DNA from 2 places in the Kitasatospora griseola genome. Region 1 is predicted to be linked to the other one. Evidence: riboswitches for the same ligand, from Rfam matches in the RefSeq annotation. Region 1 holds a riboswitch; the other holds the start of a gene.
What was found. Region 1 has a riboswitch for glycine ahead of gcvP (aminomethyl-transferring glycine dehydrogenase). Riboswitches for the same ligand answer to the same signal wherever they lie in the genome.

Region 1 (3,398 bases):
GGCGCGCTTGAGGCCCTCGCCGCCCATCAGGCGCACGTACGACCAGGAGATCGGCAGGATCGCCGCCGAGCCCCACGGCGCGGCCGAGATCGGGCCGACGCCGGTCGCGGGGCCGGCCTCGGCCTGCAGCGGGTGGTTGGGCAGGTACGGCGCGAGGTGCTCGCGCACCGCGACCGGGCCGACGCCGGGGCCGCCGCCGCCGTGCGGGATGCAGAAGGTCTTGTGCAGGTTCAGGTGCGAGACGTCCGCGCCGAACTTGCCGGGCTTGGCCAGGCCGACCAGCGCGTTCAGGTTGGCGCCGTCGACGTACACCTGGCCGCCGGCCTCGTGGACGAGCGCGCAGATGTCGGTGATCTGGGTCTCGAACACGCCGTGGGTGGACGGGTAGGTGACCATCAGCACGGCCAGCTGCTCGCGGTGCTGCTCGATCTTGGCCTTGAGGTCCTCGACGTCCACGTCGCCGTCGGTCAGCGTCTTGACGACGACGACCCGCATGCCGGCCATCGCCGCCGAGGCCGCGTTGGTGCCGTGCGCGGACGACGGGATCAGGCAGACGTCGCGCTGGGTGTCGCCGTTCGCGCGGTGGTAGGCGCGGACGGCCAGCAGGCCGGCCAGCTCGCCCTGCGAACCGGCGTTCGGCTGGATGGACACGGCGTCGTAGCCGGTGACCTCGACGAGCTGCTGCTCCAGCCCGCGGATCAGGGTCAGGAAGCCCTCGGCCTGGTCGACCGGCGCGAACGGGTGCAGCTGCCCGAACTCGGGCCAGGTGATCGGCTCCATCTCGGTGGTCGCGTTGAGCTTCATGGTGCAGGAGCCCAGCGGGATCATGCCGCGGTCGAGCGCGTAGTCCCGGTCCGACAGGCGGCGCAGGTAGCGCAGCATGGCGGTCTCGGAGCGGTGGCTGTGGAACACCGGGTGGGTGAGGTACTCGTCCTCGCGCAGCAGCGCGGCGGGCAGCGCGTCGGCGTCCTCGGCGATCTCCGCGGAGATGCCGAACGCGGCGAACACGGCCGCCAGGTGCTCACGGGTCGTGGTCTCGTCGCACGAGACCGACACCTGGTCGGCGTCCACCCGGTACACGTTCACGCCACCGGCCAGGGCGGCGGCCACGACCTCGTCGGCGCGGCCCGGCACCACGGCGGTGACGGTGTCGAAGAACGCGTCGTGGGCGAGCTCGACGCCGCCCGCGCGCAGGCCGGCGGCGAGCGCGGCGGCGTAGCGGTGGGTGCGGCGGGCGATGTCGGCGAGGCCGTCGGGGCCGTGGTAGACGGCGTACATGGAGGCCATCACGGCGAGCAGCACCTGCGCGGTGCAGATGTTGGAGGTGGCCTTCTCGCGGCGGATGTGCTGCTCGCGGGTCTGCAGGGCGAGCCGGTAGGCGCGGTTGCCGTCGGCGTCGACGGAGACGCCGACCAGGCGGCCGGGCAGGTTGCGGGCGTACTCGGCGCGGACGGCGAGGTAGCCGGCGTGCGGGCCGCCGAAGCCCATCGGGACGCCGAAGCGCTGCGAGGTGCCGCAGGCGATGTCGGCGCCGAGCTCGCCGGGCGAGCGCAGCAGGGTGAGGGCGAGCAGGTCGGCGGCGACGGCGACGATCGCGCCGAGCTGGTGGGCCTGCTCGATGACGGGCTCGATCTCCCGGACCGCGCCGGACGCGCCGGGGTACTGGATCAGCACGCCGAAGACGCCGCGCTCGGCGATCTCGGCGGGGATGCCGTTCGACAGGTCCGCGGTGACGACCTCGACGCCGGTCGGCTCGGCGCGGGTCTGGATCACGGCGAGGGTCTGCGGCAGGGTGTCGGCGTCGACCAGGAAGACGCCGCCCTTGACCTTGGTGACGCGCCGGGCCAGGGCCATCGCCTCGGCGGCGGCGGTGCCCTCGTCGAGCAGCGAGGAGCCGGAGGTGGCCAGGCCGGTCAGGTCGGCGACCATGGTCTGGAAGTTGAGCAGGGCCTCCAGGCGGCCCTGCGAGATCTCCGGCTGGTACGGGGTGTACGCGGTGTACCAGGCGGGGTTCTCGAGGACGTTGCGCAGGATGACCGGCGGGGTGAAGGTGCCGTAGTAGCCGAGGCCGATCATCGAGGTGAGGACCTGGTTGCGGCCGGCGAGCTCGCGCAGCTCGGCGAGCACCTGGGCCTCGCTGCGGCCGGCGGGCAGGCCGAGCGCGGTGAGGCTGCGGATGGCGTCGGGCACGGCCGCGTCGGACAGTTCGTCCAGCGAGGTGTAGCCGACCTGGGCCAGCATCTTCTGCTGGGCGTCGCTGTCGGGGCCGATGTGGCGGTGCTCGAAGGGGCTGGCCTGCTCAAGGTCGCTGAGCGTCGGCTGGGCGTTCATGGGGGTCGGGCCTCCTGGTCGCGGACCGGCGGTGGTACGCACGCCGGCCGGCCGCTGTGGGGCGTCGGGGCGCACGAACCCGTCAGCCTCCCCCTCTGTCATCGGTACCTGAGAGCTTCGCGCGCCCGGGTGGTGCCCCGGTCGGCTTGCACCGTCGGCGAGGGCAGCGTCCGATGGCTTCGGTGCCGACGGTCCTGCCCTGCTTTCCAGAGTGACCTGGTCCCACTCGGTACGGATGCCTGAGAGATTCCGGGGAGGGGTTGCTCCTTCGGCGTCCCGCAACCCCCTTGATCAGGGGCCGGGACTCTCCCGAGCGGGCTCGGCGGTCGCCGCCCAGGGTACCAGCGCCGACCTGGTCGATCACCGTGACGGCCCTGCGATCGACCCCGGACGGCGGCACCCGGGGCGACACCGTCCGTTACGTGGCTTTTGGTGTGGAATAGCGGCCCGGCACGCTCCTCCGGCCGCTCCCCCGACGGGTCCCCCAGGAGCAGCGGCGGGAGGACAGCGTGCAGACCGATATCGATCCGCGCGACCTGATCGGACACAAGGCGGTCGACCGGAACGGTGACAAGATCGGCACGGTCGACGAGGTCTACCTGGACGACGCCACCGGCGAACCGGAGTGGGCGGCCGTCCGGACCGGGATCTTCGGCCGGGACGCCTTCGTCCCGCTGGCCACCAGCGAGTTCTCCGGCGACGAGCTGCACGTCCCGTACGACAAGTCACTGATCAAGGAGTCCCCGGACTTCGGCGTGGGCCAGCACCTCTCCCCGGAGCAGGAGCTGGAGCTGTACCGCTACTACGGGCTGAACACCTCGGGCGACGAGGAGCCGTCCGTCCGGTTCACCGCCGGGCCCGCCCCGGAGCCGGCCCCGAAGGAGCACTCGGAGCAGGTGGCCGACCGCGACTTCGGCGAGGTCGCCTCCTCCCCCGGCCCGGTCCAGGGCCCGGCCCAGGGCCCGGCCCCCGCGCCCCTGGGCTTCACTCGGCCCGACCCGACCCCCGAGCCGCCCGCGGCCCGGCCCACCGAACGGCCCGCGGCCCGGCCCGCCGAGCCGCTCGCC
Region 2 (3,398 bases), 3.5 Mb from region 1:
TGGGCCAGGTTCAGGCCCAGGATGGTGTCGCCCGGCTGGATCAGCGCGAACATCGCCGCGGCGTTCGCCTGCGCGCCGGAGTGCGGCTGCACGTTGGCGTGCTCGGCGCCGAACAGCTCCTTGACCCGGTCGATGGCGATCTGCTCGACCACGTCGACGTGCTCGCAGCCGCCGTAGTAGCGGCGGCCGGGGTAGCCCTCGGCGTACTTGTTGGTGAGCACCGAGCCCTGGGCCTCCATGACCGCCACCGGGGCGAAGTTCTCGGAGGCGATCATTTCCAGGGTGGTCTGCTGGCGGTGCAGCTCGGCGTCGACCGCGGCGGCGATCTCCGGGTCGAGCGCGTGGAGGGACTGGTTGAGAACAGTCATGGGTGGACTCCCGGTCAGGCGCCGATGAGGGCGTTGTAGCCGTCGGCGTCGAGCAGCTCGTCGGTGGCCTCGACCCGGACCTTGAACAGCCAACCGCCCTCGAAGGGCTCCGAGTTGACCAGGGCCGGGTCGTCGATGACCTCCTGGTTGACCTCGGTGACCTCGCCGGTGGCGGGGGAGAAGAGGTCGCTGACCGACTTGGTGGACTCGAGCTCGCCACAGGTCTCACCAGCGGTGACGGTGTCACCCACCGCGGGGAGCTGGACGTAGACGATGTCGCCGAGGGCGTCGGCCGCGTGCGCGGTGATGCCGATCGTCGACACCCCGTCCACGGCGGCGGTCAGCCACTCGTGCTCCTTGGTGTACTGCAGGTGCGTGGGGTTGCTCATGACGTCATTCTCCAGGATCGCAAGAGGGGAGGGCGCGGCCGTCCGCTGTGCGGACGAACCGGAAAGAGCTGCTCGCGGCAGGTGAAGGGCCGACCTGGGGTCAGCGGGCGCGCTTGTAGAACGGCAGGGCGACGACCTGGACCGGCTCGGCCTTGCCGCGGACGTCCACCGCGACGGTGGCGCCCGGCTCGGCGTGCGCGGCGTCCACGTACGCGATGGCGATCGGCTTGCCCAGGGTCGGGGACGGCGAGCCGGAGGTGATCCGGCCGATCACGGCGCCCTCGGCGTCCACGACGGAGTACTCCGCACGCGGGACGCGGCGGCCCTCGGAGACCAGGCCGACCAGCTTGCGGGGCGGGTTGGCCTCGGCCGCGGCGGCGGCCTCCTCCAGCGCCTTGCGGCCGACGAACTCGCCGCCGTTGGTGGTCTTGTCGAAACGCACCACCCGGCCGAGGCCGGCGTCGAACGGGGTCAGCTCGGTGGACAGCTCGTGCCCGTACAGCGGCATGCCGGCCTCCAGGCGCAGCGTGTCGCGGCAGGACAGGCCGCACGGGACCAGGCCCTCGGCGGTGCCGGCCCCGGTCAGCGACGTCCACAGGTGCTCGGCGTCGGCCGGGGCGCAGAAGATCTCGAAGCCGTCCTCGCCGGTGTAGCCGGTGCGGGCCAGCCAGACCTGACGGTCCGCCACGGTGGCGGGCAGCAGGGCGTAGTACTTGAGGCCGGGCAGGTCGGCGTCGGTGAGCTTGGCCAGGATGCCGCCCGCCTCCGGGCCCTGGACGGCGAGCAGCGCGTAGGCGTCGCGGTCGTCGCGGACGGTGGCGTCGAAGCCGGCCGCGCGCTCGGTCAGGGCGTCCAGCACGACCTGGGCGTTGGAGGCGTTGGCGACCACCAGGTACTCGTCGTCCGCGGTGCGGTAGACGATCAGGTCGTCCAGGATGCCGCCGTCCTCGCGGCAGATCATGGTGTAGCGGGCGCGCAGCACGCCGAGGGCGGAGATGAAGCCGACCAGCGCGTGGTCGAGCAGCTCGCCGGCCTGCGGGCCGGAGACGGTGATCTCGCCCATGTGCGAGAGGTCGAACAGACCGGCCTTGGTGCGGACGGCGAGGTGCTCCTCGCGCTCGCTGCCGTAGCGCAGCGGCATGTCCCAGCCCGCGAAGTCGGTCATGGTGGCGCCGAGCGAGCGGTGCAGCGCGTCGAGCGCGGTCAGGCGGAGGGACACGACAGGACTCCCGGGATCTGGAAACGGGCAGGCTGGGGCGAATCTCCCCGTCTGTCGTCGAACCTGAGAGCTTCACCGCATCCCGGACAGGATGGCGGTTTGCACCGTGGGTGGGCGCACGGCGCGGCCGTGTCCACTTTCCAGATCTGCCTCGCCCGGGCGGTAGGGGGGCCTGAGAGATTCCGGGGAGGACTTGCTCCTTCGGCGCCGGTCGCGACCGTGGTGACGGTCGTTCCGGCTCTCCCGCGCGGGTTCGAGCGGCCGGTATGAAGTTTGGGCGGGCCCATCATGGCATGCCGCGAGCCCCTGGTGGGAGTGGGGTTCGCCGACAGTCGCCGCCGGGCGCCCGCGCACGCCGCTAACCTGATCGCAACCGTGAGTGTGGAGGGGCGAGATGGGGTTCCCGCTGGGTCAGGTTCCGGAAGGCGGGAGCTGGCCGGCCAACGAGCTGGAGCAGGTGCTGATGGCGGCCCTGGGCGATCCGGGCGCGACGCCCCGGGTGATCGAGGTGCTGGCGCGCAGCCAGGTGTGGATCCCGCTGCCGTCCGGCGCCGACCCGCAGTCCGGCGCGCTGGACCTGCCGACCCTGGAACTCGCGGGCGCGCCCTACGTGCCGGTGTACAGCTCGCAGGAGCTGTACCTGCAGCACGCGCCGGGCATCCCGTTCGCGATCGCCCCGATGTGGGAGTTCGCCCGGGGCCTGCCACTGGGCATCGGCATCGCGGTCAACCCGGAGGCGCCGGTGGGCATCCCGGTGCCGCCGGAGGGCGTCGGGGAGCTGCGGCGCGGCCCGCGCGGCGACCAGTGGGAGGCACAGGGCGTCACCGAGGGGGCCCGGGTGGCGCTCAAGGAGCCCGAGCCGCACCAGGAGCCGTTCGCCTTCCTGGCCGCCGCCACCGGGGAGCTCGCCGCCCTGCCGGGCGTGCTGACGGCCCGTCGGGCGCTGGCCCGGGTGGAGGGCGAGTCGACGCTGCTGTACATCGGCGTCCAGCTGGACCCGGTGGACCCCGCCGACCCCGGCGACGTCAACCTGGCGCTCGGCCGGGCGCTCGGAACCGCGGCGCCGAGCTGGGGCGTCCACCTGGTGCTGCTCGACCTGGTCGCCGACCCGGTGGTGGACTGGCTGCTGGGACGGGTACAGCCCTTCTATGTGCGGCCGTGACCCCGGACGTCTTTTCGCGGGCCCGGATCCGGGACGGCGGCATGACGGCTGTCGGGCACGCCCCATAGGGTTGCCCCGGCACACCGCGGCGCGGTGGACGTGGACGAGAAAGAGGGCGGCGACGTGACGGGAGCAACCGGCGACCCGGGCGCGATCGAGCGCGCCCTCGCAGCGGTCGCACCGGAGCGCTGGGAGGCGTACGAGGGGCTGCTGCGCGCCCTCGCGAACGGGCAGGTCTGGATGCTGCTGTGGCACGGCAG

Region 2: another riboswitch for glycine. It lies ahead of gcvT (glycine cleavage system aminomethyltransferase GcvT); the one in region 1 lies ahead of gcvP (aminomethyl-transferring glycine dehydrogenase).

What each region holds. Positions count from the first base shown of each region.
Region 1 is NZ_CP173360.1:6,622,879-6,626,276, reverse strand. It holds gene gcvP (aminomethyl-transferring glycine dehydrogenase) at 1-2,331, opposite strand, end outside; glycine riboswitch at 2,549-2,653, opposite strand; gene ACI1MP_RS29990 (DUF2382 domain-containing protein) at 2,841-3,398, shown strand, end outside.
Region 2 is NZ_CP173360.1:3,170,754-3,174,151, reverse strand. It holds gene glyA (serine hydroxymethyltransferase) at 1-368, opposite strand, end outside; gene gcvH (glycine cleavage system protein GcvH) at 383-757, opposite strand; gene gcvT (glycine cleavage system aminomethyltransferase GcvT) at 858-1,976, opposite strand; glycine riboswitch at 2,127-2,232, opposite strand; gene ACI1MP_RS14190 (enhanced serine sensitivity protein SseB) at 2,371-3,138, shown strand; gene ACI1MP_RS14185 (enhanced serine sensitivity protein SseB C-terminal domain-containing protein) at 3,262-3,398, shown strand, end outside.